3 regions of the Rouxiella chamberiensis genome follow, and region 1 is predicted to be linked to each of the others. Evidence: predicted binding sites of a transcription regulator. Region 1 holds the regulator's gene; each other region holds the start of a gene.
The links. The regulator PurR, encoded in region 1, represses purine synthesis genes. The targets are predictions, from matches to a motif close to CANGCAAACGTTTGCNTG.

Region 1 (4,915 bases):
CAGAATGGGGTAAGCAATCCTGTTAATGGCGCTGAAGTCAGCGTGGCGACCAGGAACAGCGAAATAACGCTAAAAGCATAGCCCAATAATAGCCACGGGAGCAGGCGGGTGCCGTCAATTTTGCCGATAAGCATTCTGCAACCATATCCACCCAGTAAAAATGCAATAGTTTGAGGGACATAACTCAGACCAATGGCAGAAGGCCCATAACCCATCTCGCCTAAAATAAATGGCGATCCGGTCAGCCATGCAAAGAATCCGGCCGAACTGGCGGCATAAATCAGTACGTTGCCGCTATAGACGGGTGAAGCCAGCATACTGCCAATGCCGTTTTGAGGAGAGCTGGACTGCGCGGCGCTTTTTACCTTTTCCTTGAGGGTCAGGGTAAAGAACAGCAGCAGGGCGCCCAGAATCAGCAGCAACGCAAAGATAACCCGCCAGTTAAAGTGATTCAGCACCCACGCGCCAACCAGCGGTGCGAGAGCCGGTGAAAGCGCCACCAACGGCATGATGCTGGCAAAGGTGCGTCTGGCGACGGTCGCGCTATAGCGATCGACTACCAGCGCCTGCCAGCTTACCGCCGCCGCACAGACGCCGACCGCCTGCACGAAGCGCAGCGCCAGCAGTAACGCCGTACTTTGTACCCAGATCATGCCAAGGCAGCCTGCCGTGAACAGGCCGAGTCCGGCGAGCAGGATAGGTTTGCGGCCAAAACGGTCGGAGAGCGGACCCCAAATCAGCTGCGCCGCCGCGAAGCCGGCAAGGAAGACGCTCAGACTTGAGCTGATGGCACCGGCCGAGGCCTCGAGACTTTCTTGCATCGCGCCGAAAGCGGGCAGGTACATGTCGGTCGCCAGGAATCCGAGCATACTCAGACCGGCTAAATAAAGTAAAAAGCCAAACGTAGGTTTCATGATGTTCTCTTATATTGCTAAAACATAGCCGAAGCTGTTGTAGGGGCATGTTTTGGTAGAGGAAAGCAGTGGCGCAGTTTATCCGCTTGGGGCAAGGCTTGTGAAACGCTAATATTTGCACCATTGATTCAAATATTTTGAAAGCAGAGCGCAGCGGCGTCTGCGGTGGTGAGGAGAGAGGAATGTGGTCGGAATATTCACTCGAAGTCGTTGATGCGGTGGCGCGCAACGGCAGCTTTACGGCTGCGGCTCAGGAGCTGAATCGCGTTCCTTCGGCCATCAGTTATCAGGTGCGCCAGCTTGAAGAGTGGCTGGCCGTGCCGCTGTTTGAAAGGCGGCATCGCGATGTGGAATTAACCCCCGCAGGCCGATTATTTGTCGATGAAGCGCGGGTGCTTATCAAAAAAATGATATCAACGCGCCGCCATTGTCAGCAGGTAGCAAACGGCTGGAGCGGACAGCTGCGGGTTGCCATCGACCGCATCGTCAAACCTGCGCGCGTGCGCCAGCTGGTGGTGGATTTCTATCGCGCCTTTCCCGATACCGAGTTGCTCATTCAGGGCGAGGTGTTCAACGGCGTCTGGGACGCGCTGGCAGACGGTCGTGCCGACGTGGCGATTGGCGCGACCAGTGCCGTGCCGGTTGGCGGCCGCTTCAGCTTTCGCGATATGGGCACCTTGCCCTGGCACTGCGTGGTGAGCGTCTCGCATCCGCTGGCGCAACATCAAGGTCCGCTCAACGATGACGCGCTTCGTCCGTTTCCCGCATTGTGTATCGAAGACACGTCAAGAAATCTGCCGAAACGCGATACCTGGACACTCGACAACCAGCGACGCCTGGTGGTGCCGGACTGGACCTGCGCGCTGGATTGTCTCTGCGAAGGGCTGTGCGTGGGTATGCTGCCGGTGCACATGGTGGAAAGCTGGATTGCGCAACACAAGCTCTGCGTGCTGGATTTAGCCACCCGTTTTCCGCAAAGCCCGTGCTGCCTGACCTGGGATCAGCGCAATCACTCCCCGGCGCTGGACTGGCTGCTGGATTATCTGGGCGATAGCGAAACGTTGAACAGAGAATGGCTGCGTTAGGGCGGAGCATCAATAAAAACGCCTGCAAAAGCAGGCGCTTGAAAGAGCAAGATGAAAAGCTTGCGGTTAACGACGATAGTCGATGAACGGACCGTCGGCGACAGAACGACGTTCGACCAGTTTCGGTTTCACTTCAATCGTCTGCTGAATCTCGCGCTTGCTGATGATGCGGTCAAGCAGCATGGTGAATGCCATTTCACCCAACCGCTCTTTCGGCTGATGCACGGTAGTCAGCGCAGGCGAGAAGTAGCGGGCGTTGCGCACGTTGTCATAGCCAATTACCGAGATGTCCTGCGGGACGCGCAGACCCATTTCGTCGGCGGCGCAAATCGCGCCCATCGCCATGACATCGCCACCACAGAAAATCGCCGTAGGTCGTTGTTTCTGGTTGAGGATTTTCTGCATCGCCTGATAACCCGACTCCGGCTCGAAATCGCCCTGAACCACCCATTCGTCGCGCACGGCGATATTGGCTTCGTTCATGGCTTTCAAGAAGCCGCGATAACGGCCGCCGCCGGTGTTGCGGTTTAACTGACCCGGAATGGCGCCGATGTCGCGATGCCCGCGCTCGATCAGGTAACGTCCCGCCAGATATCCGCCTTCAAAGGCGTTATCGATGATGGAGTCGGTAAAATCATTCTGCGCTTCGCCCCAGTCCATCACGACCATAGGGATGGAACGGTACTCTTCCAGCATCGCCAGCAATTCGGCAGGATATTCGGCGCACATGACCAGCAGACCGTCGACGCGCTTTTGCGCCAGCATCGCCAGATAGGCTTTCTGCTTTTCGAAATCATTATGCGAGTTGCAGAGAATGAGCGTATAGCCTTTGGCGAAGCAGCTGTTTTCAACGGCTTCGATCACTTCGGCAAAGTAGGGCGCTTCGCTGGAGGTGGCAAGCAGTCCGATAGTCTTGGTGTTGTTGACCTTGAGGCTACGCGCCACGGCGCTCGGCGAATAGTGCAGCTCTTTGATGGCGGCACGCACGGCGGCTTTGGTTTCTTCGGCGACGAAACGGGTTTTATTGATGACGTGCGACACGGTTGTAGTCGAAACACCAGCGCGCTTGGCGACATCTTTGATCGTGGCCATGTAAAAATCACTCCTGAACTAACCCTTTTCAGCACGTTAGTTTTTTGTTAATCGTTTGCCTGCGTGCATTCAACTGCTTAAATCATTTTAGGCAGTCAAATCGTTGGGGGTTTCAGGATGGCCTGAAAGAAGCGTCGGACAGCAAAGACCGGGCACACAGCGTGGTAACCGCTAATTTTCTCTTATATCTTAATAAAGGGAAAGCCAAATTTGCGTTTTCGCGCTCTTGGTGAGTGTGAAACGCCTTGGCAGGGTCAAAAAAGGCAATAAAAAGGGCGATTTCCTATTAAAGAAATCGCCCTCTACTATTTTACCCTACGTGCCCGGCACGCTAAGGTTAAACCATTCGTTAAATGCTATTCACAGGTTTCAAGCGAGAAATCATTATTTAACGAATCGTTTTGGGGGTCATGACCCGGCGCGCGCCTACATAGTGGTTTTGCCAGTAGTTGTCGCCCAGATAACTGATTTTTATGTCTTCGCCGGTACGCGGTGACTGAATGAACTTGCCGTTACCTACGTAGACGCCAACATGGTCTGCCGCGCCGCGATTGGAGATGCGGAAGAACACCAGATCGCCCGACTCGAGTTCACCGCGAGCAATTGGCGCGGCATCGCGCAGGTGATACATCTCGTTGGCGGTACGCGGCATGCGAATACGCATTAAATCTTTATACGCGTAATACACCAGACCACTGCAATCGAAACCGGTATTGGGCGAGGTGCCGCCCCAGCGATAAGGTTTGCCAACCTGGTGCATCAACTTGTTCATCGCGGTCTCTTTGGCATGCAGATACTTTTTCTTGTGTGCGGCACTCAATGTTAGTGGGGCGCAGGTATCGGCTTTTGCCTTGTGCTTTCGGTGGCGGCCGTAAGCTTTTTCACGTCTGTCGCGCAGAGCACATTGGTGGTCGAGGCAACAGAACGGGTAATCGAGGTAATCTCTTTCTTCGGCTTTTCGGCTTTGGTTCTGACAAGCTTGGTGCTGGCAGGATGTTTACGAATGATTTTGCTTTTCGCCTGCACCCGGGTTTTGCTTTTGCCATGCTCTTTTGCTTTTGTCTGCTCCTTTACCGGAACAATCTTGGACTTTTTACTGCTTTTGGCGACGACCTTTCGCTTTCGTCGTTCATCAGGTTTTGCCTGATTAATATGTTTTTCCGCCTGCTGCACGGAAACGCGACTGCTTGGCGAAGCATGCGCCAAATTCAAAAAAGCTGGGTAAACAGCAGCACAAAAAGCGTAAACATTAAACGCATGGCGTCGCTACCAATATTAGGCCGAAGTTAAACATCAAAAGATGTCCCAGTATTCCCCAAAAGCGGGTGACAAAACAGCACGAATTGCTTCGATTCTAATTCATATTGTGAGAAAAAGTTAACAACTTTTTTTAGGGCAAAATATGAACTATGATGCTGCAAAAATAACCGAGATTCAGAGGGTTAAATCGACATTCCCTAAAAGATCCCCTCTGGATCCTTTGGGTTAAAGTCACAGAATAAAAATGTTATTCTATATGAATCTTTATTTTTGCACTGTTTTGGCAATCAGGGATACTATCACCGACATTACCGTGATGCATTAACTTACGCGCTAAAGACCCTACAAAAAATGGCGTTTTTATCCGTGGCCTGCCATCGTTACAATGGCAGACAGTTGATCTGGTTTTTCCCTGAATTGAGTAATGACCGTGACAGCCAAATAATGGCTTGAGGAAGCAAGAAAATGACCACTACCATTGAAAAAATTCAACAGCAGATTTCCGAGAACCCGATCCTGCTCTACATGAAAGGCTCTCCGAAACTGCCAAGCTGCGGTTTCTCT
Region 2 (4,915 bases), 280 kb from region 1:
AATCTGATAAGTGTCTGAAACAGCTAACCGTCAACGATCAATCCGGTGGAAAAGGACGCCTTAAGTCCAATTTCACCGGATTGACTCCCGAATCAAGGCGGTTAAGGTTGCGAGGGGTCAGATTCTGGCCGCTCTCAAGACCTTCTTTTAGATTTCGCTATCGGGTAATTGACTGTTCATGGATCAAATAGATAAACATCGCCGTAAATGGCTGGCACTGGGCAGTGCTGCCATGGGCGTGGCGCTCCTGCCTCATCAGGCGCTCGCGACGCTTTCCACACCAAGGCCCCGGGTGTTGGTTATCAACAACCTCCACACTGGTGAAACCCTCAAAACCGAATTTTTTGACGGCAAGAAATACAACAGGGACGAGTTGGCGCGATTGAATCATTTGTTCCGCGACTACCGTGCCGAACAGGTCAAAAATATCGATCCTCAGCTGTTCGATCATCTCTACCGCCTGCAAATCATGCTGGGTACCAGCAAACCGGTGCAGTTGATTTCCGGGTATCGTACGCTTGCGACCAACAACAGCCTGCGCAAACATGGCAGCGGCGTGGCCAAACACAGTTATCACACTCTGGGTCAGGCCATGGATTTCCACATTCAAGGCGTTGATTTGGCAAATATTCGCAAAGCGGCATTAAAAATGCGGATGGGTGGTGTAGGATATTATCCACGAAGTGACTTTGTTCACATCGATACCGGTCCAGCCAGAAGCTGGTCGTGATCCTGTGCACGATATGAAACAAAAACATCGGCAGCGTCCTTGAGGTTGCCGATGTGTGGAGAATAACACGACATGAAGTATCACATCATTCCGGTGACGGCGTTCGGCCAGAACTGTTCCGTTATCTATTGTGCCAAAACCCGTCAGGCTGCAATCGTCGATCCCGGCGGTGAAGCGGAAAAAATCCAGCGTGAAGTCAGTGCGCTTGGCGTTCAGGTGACGCAGGTACTGCTGACCCACGGCCATCTCGACCATGTTGGTGCCGCCGCCGAAATCGCCGCATTTTATCAGGTGCCGGTTATCGGGCCTCATAAAGAAGACCAATTCCTGCTGGACGGTTTGCCGGAGCAAAGCCGGATGTTCGGCCTGGATTTCTGTGCAGCCTTTACGCCGGATCAATGGCTGGCGGAAGGCGATGTGGTGCAGGTCGGAGAAGAGACGTTTTCCGTGCTTGAATGTCCGGGACACACGCCGGGGCATATTGTTTTCATTAACGATGCCGCGCGCTTTGCCGTCTCGGGTGACGTGATATTCAGGGGCGGTGTAGGGCGCAGCGACTTCCCGCGCGGCAACCATGAAGATTTGATTGCTTCAATCAAGAACAAGCTGCTGCCGCTGGGCGACGATATAGTGTTTCTGCCGGGGCATGGGCCAATGTCGACCCTCGGCGAAGAAAAACACAGCAACCCCTTCCTTCTTCGTTAGTGACGTTGCGGCTGTAGTGGCTTAGCTCGCGCAATGGCCAAACGTTTAACGCCCTGAAGGCAAAAAAGCCAGCGCTGTGTAAAACAGGCTGGCTTTTTTCATAGCTGAATCAGCGGATTACAGCACGGCGACGATGGCTTCGCAGAGCGGGGCCATGTTGTCGAGTGTAATACCCGCAACATTGATTCGGCCCGAGTTCACGGCATAAACCCCGAATTCCGAACGCAGGCGCAGAACCTGATCCTTGCTCAGACCGCTGAACGAGAACATGCCGTTCTGCTCAATGATGAAGGAGAAATCCTGCTTGGCGCCTTTCTCCTGCAGCGTGGTCACAAACAGCTGGCGCATGCGGTGGATACGCTGGCGCATGTCGCTTAGTTCCTGCTCCCACAGTGCGCGCAGCGCCGGGTTGCCCAGAATGGTCGCGACGACGGCTGCGCCGTGAGCTGGTGGGTTCGAGTAGTTGGTGCGAATCACCGATTTGACCTGACTGAAGGCGCGGTCGGCATTTTCGGCATCGGCGGTCACCAGAGTGAAAGCGCCCACGCGTTCATTGTACAGGCCGAAGTTCTTGGAATAGGAACTGGCAACCAGCAGCTCGGCGTGACGGGCGGCAAAGATGCGCAGGCCCTGAGCGTCTTCTTCCAGACCTTTGGCGAAGCCCTGATACGCGAAGTCAAACAGCGGCAACCAGCCATTGGCGACGGAAAGGTCGGCCAGTTGCTGCCACTGGGCAACGGTAGGATCGATACCGGTCGGATTATGGCAGCAGCCATGGAACAGCACGATATCGCCCGCCTGCGCTTCGCTCAGGCTTTGCAGCATGCCGTCGAAATCCAGCGCATGGTTCTCGGCGTCATAGTATTGGTATTCTTTCACTTCCAGACCGGCGGAGGAGAACACGCCGACGTGGTTCGGCCAGCTTGGGTTGCTCACCCACACGCGTTTGGCGGAGGTCTGGGTCGCCACGAAATCGGCAGCAATGCGCAGTGCACCGGTCCCGCCCGGCGTCTGTGCGGTGCGGGCGCGTTTATCGGCGATGATGGCGCTCTCTGCGCCAAACAGCAGCTCTTGCGTGCAGCGCGCGAAATCCGGCAAACCATCAATGCTCAGATAGGTTTTGGTGGTTTCGTTTTCCAGCAGATACTGCTCGGCCTTTTTAACACTGGCCAGAACCGGCGTCTTACCTGTTTCGTCTTTATAAACACCAATTCCGAGGTTGATTTTGTCCTGACGATCGTCAGCGCGGAAAAGATCGGTCAGACCCAGGATAGGATCGGCGGGTGCGGCAGTGATTTTTTCAAACATTGGAAACTTCCATGACCTGTTATGAACAGTAGAGGCACTCAGGTTACCGCCAGAATTCGGCTTTGCCAACCGTTTGCGGTAAAAAGAAAAAGGAGTTGTGAGCGGGGCGGCAGCATTAGCGATTCTGATGGAAACGCCGAAAAAAGGGCGAAAAAAAGCAGAGCCTGCGCTCTGCCTTTTTCATCAACTCGGTATGCTCCCGGAGGCGCAAGACTCAAGCGAGATTAGAACTGGTATACCAGACCCAGTGCAACAACGTCGTCGGTCGCCAGACCCAGTGGGTTGTTGTCGTCCAGACGGTTGATTTTGTAGTCAACATAGGTAGACATGTTTTTGTTGAAGTAGTAAGTAGCGCCAACTTCATAGTATTTGTACAGGTAAGCGTCGCCGATACCTTCGATGTCCTTGCCTTTGGACTGCACGTAGGCAACAGAAGGACGCAGACCGAAGTCGAACTGGTACTGGGCAATGATTTCTTCGGTTACTGCCTTGTTGGCGAAGCCGTTCAGCTCAACACCATCAACTTCACCGGAGATACGTGCTGCATCGCGGGTTTCAGAGTAAAGTGCAGCAACGTAAACGTTGTTTGCATCATACTTGATGGCGGTGCCCCAGCTGCGTGCCTTGTTCTCGCCGTTGCCGAATGCCAGTTCTTTCTGACCGTCGGTACGGTTAGATTCAGCCCATGAACCTACGATACCCAGGCCGATGGAAGAGGTGTAAGAGGTAGACAACGCGTAGCCGTCACCGTTGCCGCGCAGGATTTCGCCGTCATCACGGTCGTTTTTACCCTGGTACTGAACAGCGAAGTCCCAACCGTCAACCAGACCGAAGAAGTTGGTGTTACGGTAAGTTGCCACGCCGGTAGAACGACCTGCCAGGTAACCGTCGGAGTAACCAGAGTCGCCGCCGTACTCAGGCATCATATCGGTCCAGCCGATAGTATCGTACATCAGACCGTAGTTGCGACCGTAGTCGAATGAACCCCACTGACCGAATTTCAGACCGGCAAAGCCCAGACGGGTTTTGTTGCCGTCCTGTGCGTCGGCGCCTTCGGAGTTGTTGGCCTGAACGTTGTATTCCCACTGGCCGTAACCGGTGATGTTGTCATTAATCTTGGTTTCGCCTTTGAAGCCGAAACGAACGTAAGACTGGTCGCCATCGCTACCGTCGTCTTTTGAGAAGTAATGCAGGCCGTCGACTTTACCGTACAGATCCAGCTTGTTGCCGTCTTTGTTATAAATTTCAGCTGCGTTTGCTGCGCCAGCAGCTAACAAGGCTGGGATAACCACTGCAAGAATGTTGCGCTTCATCATTTATTATTACCCTCATTGGTGTTATTTGGACACCTTGCCACTGCCTACAATACTTTACGGAACTATTGTTGAAAGTTTGGTGTCTCCTGTGTCTGAACGCACTATTCCATTGAGGGTGAGCTTAATCTACAGCGAAAATGCTACTAAACACCTAAACTTGTTTCAGCGGGAAAGAATGTGTTACAAGATGTAAAACTTACGGAACTTTGTGACAGGGATCTACGTTTAAAAATAGCTAAGGCCAGCAGAGCTGGCCTTAAGTTGTATCTAATAATGTTAAATTAATAACTTTTAATTAATTAGAAGGTTGCGTTACGTGGTGGTTCTTGGGAATGGAATAACATCGCGCACGTTCTGCACACCGGTAACATAGGCGACCAGACGCTCGAAGCCCAGACCGAAACCGGAATGCGGTACGGTGCCATAACGACGCAGATCGCGATACCACCAGTAATCTTCCTTGTTCAGACCCATCTCTTCCAGACGCGCGTCCAGGTGATCCAGACGCTCTTCACGCTGGGAACCCCCAATGATTTCGCCAATGCCCGGCGCAAGCACATCCATCGCGGCAACGGTTTTTCCGTCATCATTCATACGCATATAGAAAGCTTTGATGTCTTTCGGGTAGTTCTTGACCACGACCGGCGCTTTAAAGTGCTTCTCGGCGAGGTAACGTTCGTGCTCGGAAGAGAGGTCAACGCCCCACGACACGTCGTTTTCAAACTTCTGACCCGATTTGATAAGAATTTCTACTGCATCGGTGTAATCCACCTGCGCGAAATCGGATGTTACAAAACGTTCCAGGCGAGAAACCGCATCTTTGTCTACACGTTCGGCGAAGAACGCCATGTCATCG
Region 3 (4,915 bases), 110 kb from region 1:
GTGCCGACTTCATGGCGATAAACCTGATAAGGCAGCAACGTCGTCTTATGTTTTCGTACATAAAAAATCGTTTTCGAGTCGTTGGCCCACTCGGCGCTTCCTGAGGTATTACTCAGAACTTCTTCAGACCAACTCCCGTCAACCAGGTTTTTCACACGAATATCATACTGACGACGCGACAGGAAATCTTCCGCCACCAGCAGGCGCTGGTTATCGGGGCTGACATCCAGCCCGCCCAGCGTGTAGAACTCGCGGTCGGCGGCGCGTTCGTTGCCGTCAATCAGTGTCTGCCATTCCTCGGTGGCTTCGGCAGGCTGGCGCAGATAAATCGCGTATTCGTTGCCCGGTTCGTAGCGCGTCTGATAACGATAGCCGTGCCTGACATAAGGCACGGAGTGATCCTGCTGCGGAATACGGCCGACCATCTCCTGATACAGCGCTTCACGCAGCGCCTGATGCGGCTTCATGGCCTGCTCGGTCCAGCGGTTTTCGGCCTGCAGATAGTTCAGCACATCTTCATCGCTGCGCTCGTCATCGCGCAGCCAATAGTAGTCGTCCACGCGCGTATCGCCGTGCGTGGTGATCGGGTAAGGACGTTTTTCTGCCTTTGGAGGTGTCATCATTATTCGGTCTCTCTCCTCTCGAGGTGTAGAAGCAAAGGTCGGGACGCCAGCAATCAGCGCATCAACATCGCTTTGCAGTTTTTGCCCTTGATTTTGCCCTCCTGCAAACGTTGCAACGCCTTCTTGGCGCTATTTTTACGAATGGCAACGTAGGCATGGATAGGGAACATATCGATTTTACCGACTTCGGCGGCGGTGAGCCCTGCTTCGCCGGTCAGTGCGCCCAGAATATCGCCCGGACGGATTTTGGCTTTACGGCCACCGTCGATGCACAGTGTCAGCATTTCCGGCTCGAGCGTCACCGCCGGGGCCGAGAGGCTCTGCGAGGCAGGCTGCCATTTGAATTTCTTGTTGGTGTAGTCTTCGAGCGCGTGAACGCGGGTCATTTCCTGCGGCGCAACCAGGCTTACCGCCACTCCGCTCGTGCCCGCACGACCGGTACGGCCCACGCGGTGCACGTGGACTTCAGGGTCAAAGGACAGCTCGTAGTTGATAACCAGGCCCAGCTGTTTGATGTCCAGACCGCGGGCGGCAACATCGGTCGCGACCAGTACGCGGCAACTGCCGTTCGAGAACCGGACCAGTACGCGGTCGCGGTCGCGCTGTTCGAGATCGCCATTCAGCGCCAGCACGGAGATGCCCTTTTTCGACAGCGTGTCGGCAATTTCCTGACAGTCGCGTTTGGTATTGCAGAACACGACACAGGAGGTCGGCTGATGCTGATACAGCACCGCAGCCAGCAGCGACAGACGGCTGTGGCGATCGGCTTCGATGAAAATCTGTTCGATGTCGGCGACGTCTTCCCCGCCTTCGATTTCCACATTGAGCGGCTGACGCTGGAACTTGCCGCTGATGCGCTCGATGCCTTCCGGGTAGGTCGCGGAGAACAGCAGGGTCTGGCGCGTTGGCGGCGTATAGCTCACGACGTCTTCGATGTCTTCGCTAAAGCCCATGTCTAGCATGCGGTCGGCTTCGTCGAGCACCAGCACTTTCAGGCTGTCGAGTTTCAGCGTGCCCTTGCGCAGGTGCTCCTGGATACGGCCCGGCGTTCCGACCACGATATGCGGCTGACGCACCAGCGAATCAAGCTGTGGGGAAATAGGCTGGCCGCCGCAGAGGGTCAGGATCTTGATGTTTTGGGTGAAGCGCGCCAGACGACGCAGCTCTTTACTGACCTGATCCGCCAGTTCGCGGGTCGGGCACAGCACCAGCGTCTGACACACGAACTCGCTGACGGTGATTTTATCCAGCAGACCAATGCCGAAGGCGGCGGTCTTGCCGCTGCCGGTCTTGGCTTTGGCGCGTACGTCCTGCCCAAGCAGAATGGCAGGCAGCGCGGCTTCCTGAATCGGCGTCATCTGGGTGTAACCCAGCTCTTCGAGGTTGGCAAGTTGTTCAGATGGCAAAGTCAGGGTAGAAAAAGAATGCGTGCTCAAGGCGATAACTCTTATGTAAGACGAATAAAACGAAACGGCGCAAGACGGTCGGCGCCCTGTAATAAGGTGAATAATAACAGAGAAGGGCAAACCGCGCCTTAGCGCTCTACGCTACGCGCTAAAAAACCGGGAAAGGAGAAACGGCAGACACAAAAAAACCCGCAACGCAGGCGGGTTTTAGAAAAACGTTATCTACTCATTAGTGTCTGACTTAATAAGCCAGAAAACTGATTACAGCGCGATGACGTTGGCAGCAGACGGGCCGCGTGGGCTGTCCTGGATGGTGAACTCAACGTTCTGACCTTCAGCCAGAGTTTTGAAGCCATCGCTGTTGATTGCGGAAAAATGTACGAAAACGTCTTTGGAACCATCAGCAGGGGTGATGAAACCGAAGCCCTTGCTTTCGTTGAACCATTTTACCTGACCAGTTAACTTGCTCATTATACTATCCTTTACTATTAAAAAAGCACCCGCCTCGATCGCGAATGCCCGACTATTAACGCATATTCGGCGGCCGCACGCAAATGCAGACTGGCCTGCGCAATCGTTTTCGTAGCTGGCAATTTTCCTATATAATACCGCCAATTAATTTCGGCACGCCTTCAGAACGACTTTCGACAAGGTTAAAACCGCCAACACAATTCATTATCCACGTCGGTATTGCCGACAAAGAATTAGGTATCCCGCTATGTTAACTCTTGGAACTGCACTGCGAACCGACGCGACCCGCGTCATGTTATTAGGCTCCGGCGAACTGGGCAAAGAAGTGGCTATCGAATGCCAACGTCTGGGTCTGGAAGTGATCGCCGTCGATCGCTATGCCGACGCGCCCGCAATGCAGGTTGCCCACCGCAGTCACGTCATCAATATGCTCGACGGTGATGCGCTGAAGCAGCTTATCGAAAGTGAACGCCCTGATTTTATCGTGCCGGAAATCGAAGCGATCGCCACCAGCATGCTGGTCGAACTGGAAAAACAGGGCCACAACGTGGTGCCTTGCGCCGAAGCCACTCGCCTCACAATGAACCGCGAAGGCATTCGCCGTCTGGCCGCCGAAACGTTGCAATTACCGACGTCTACCTACCGTTTCGCCGATGATGAAGCCAGTTTCAGGCAGGCGGTGCTGGAAATCGGTTATCCGTGCATCATCAAGCCGGTGATGAGCTCGTCCGGCAAGGGTCAGAGCCTTATCCGCAGCGAAGAAACGTTGCAGGCCGCGTGGGATTATGCGCAGCTCGGCGGACGTGCCGGTGGCGGTCGCGTCATTGTCGAAGGGTTGGTGAAATTTGATTTCGAGATTACGCTGCTGACCATCAGCGCCGTTGACGGCATCCATTTCTGCGCGCCTATCGGGCACCGTCAGGAAGACGGCGATTACCGCGAATCCTGGCAGCCGCAGCAGATGAGTGAGCTGGCGCTTGAGCGGGCCAAAGACATTGCCAGCAAAGTAGTCAAGGCGCTCGGCGGTCACGGTCTGTTTGGTGTTGAACTGTTTGTCTGCGGTGACGACGTGGTGTTCAGCGAAGTTTCCCCTCGCCCGCACGATACCGGCATGGTGACGCTGATTTCTCAGGATCTGTCGGAATTTGCGCTGCACGTGCGTGCTTTCCTGGGTCTGCCCATCGGCACCATTCGCCAGTTCGGCCCTTCAGCTTCTGCCGTTATCCTGCCGGAACTGACCAGCAACAACGTCAGCTTTAGCGGTCTGGAGCATGCACTGGTGGGTTCCAATCAGGTGCGTCTGTTCGGCAAACCGGAAATCAGCGGCAAGCGTCGTCTGGGTGTTGCGCTGTCGATTGGCGAAACGATTGAACAGGCCGTTGAAACGGCTATCAGGGCGGCGGCGGCCGTTGTGGTGAAAGGCTGATTAGTTAAGGCTCCAAGCTCATTAAAACTGGCCGTTGCGCGGGGTAAAATGTGCGTGCAACGGCGGTTTCAACGCGAAGGGATTTATTCGTCGTCTTCGTCATCAAAGATAACGGTCACGCGATCGCCTTTATGCGTCTCGCGAATTTCGGCAGCCACCACGGCGATCGCCTGACCGCTGCTCATCCCCTCCTGCATTAACTGATGGATTCGTTCTGCGGCATCTTGCTGCTCTGTGTGTGAAAGTGAAGGCATACCGGTGAGCATGAGAAAATTCCTGTCATCATTTAACGTGAGTGGTGCGAATCAAGCAGGCTATTATACGCCTTAATCTGCCAATGACCTACCCCGGCAAATATATGCTAGGATCGCGCGGTCAGGAACAGCCGTAACGTCGTGTCAGCCACTCAGGTGTCAGGAAGCCAGTCGAATTATGTCAGCCGCAAAATCCCTTGAAATAAAAGAATTACCTTATCAGCCCGATGCCTTGCTGACCCGCTTTGCGCCGTTGGCTTCCCTGCCGTGGGCGATGCTGCTGCATTCGGGATCGGCGCAGCATGCGCATAATCGCTTCGATATTCTGGTGGCCGATCCGCGCATAACCCTGACAACACGGGGTCACCTGACAGAAATCACGCGGCAGAATGGCCAAACGGATGTCCTGAGCGATGACCCTTTCCTTTTATTGCAGCGCGAGCTGGAAAACAGCGGGCTGCATGCAGAGGTGAATCCGGCGCTGCCGTTCCAGGGCGGCGCTCTGGGCCTGCTGGGTTATGATCTTGGTCGTTCGATAGAAAAGCTTCCCGCGTGGGCGGAGCATGATATTGCGCTGCCGGACATGGCGATGGGCATCTATGACTGGGCGCTTGTCGCCGACCATCATCTCGAGCGGCTTACGCTTGTGGCGCATGGCGATATTCAGGCGCGGCTCGACTGGCTGGCGCAGCATCAACAGGTTGCGCCTAGCACGCCATTCACCCTGCAATCCGG

Region 2: the regulator PurR is predicted to act here: its motif matches at 2,806-2,823, upstream of O1V66_RS11110 (amino acid aminotransferase).
Region 3: the regulator PurR is predicted to act here: its motif matches at 2,597-2,614, upstream of purT (formate-dependent phosphoribosylglycinamide formyltransferase).

Annotation. Positions count from the first base shown of each region.
Region 1 is NZ_CP114058.1:2,095,874-2,100,788, reverse strand. It holds gene punC (purine nucleoside transporter PunC) at 1-914, opposite strand, end outside; gene punR (DNA-binding transcriptional activator PunR) at 1,097-1,999, shown strand; gene purR (HTH-type transcriptional repressor PurR) at 2,066-3,091, opposite strand; partial or broken gene O1V66_RS21765 (C40 family peptidase) at 3,480-4,350, opposite strand; gene O1V66_RS09640 (Grx4 family monothiol glutaredoxin) at 4,817-4,915, shown strand, end outside.
Region 2 is NZ_CP114058.1:2,380,505-2,385,419, reverse strand. It holds gene O1V66_RS11120 (YcbK family protein) at 179-730, shown strand; gene O1V66_RS11115 (MBL fold metallo-hydrolase) at 803-1,435, shown strand; gene O1V66_RS11110 (amino acid aminotransferase) at 1,553-2,743, opposite strand; gene O1V66_RS11105 (porin) at 2,968-4,059, opposite strand; partial or broken gene asnS (asparagine--tRNA ligase) at 4,359-4,915, opposite strand, start outside.
Region 3 is NZ_CP114058.1:2,205,126-2,210,040, forward strand. It holds gene O1V66_RS10185 (S9 family peptidase) at 1-623, opposite strand, end outside; gene dbpA (ATP-dependent RNA helicase DbpA) at 677-2,059, opposite strand; gene cspE (transcription antiterminator/RNA stability regulator CspE) at 2,291-2,500, opposite strand; gene purT (formate-dependent phosphoribosylglycinamide formyltransferase) at 2,748-3,926, shown strand; gene O1V66_RS10205 (YoaH family protein) at 4,010-4,192, opposite strand; gene pabB (aminodeoxychorismate synthase component 1) at 4,359-4,915, shown strand, end outside.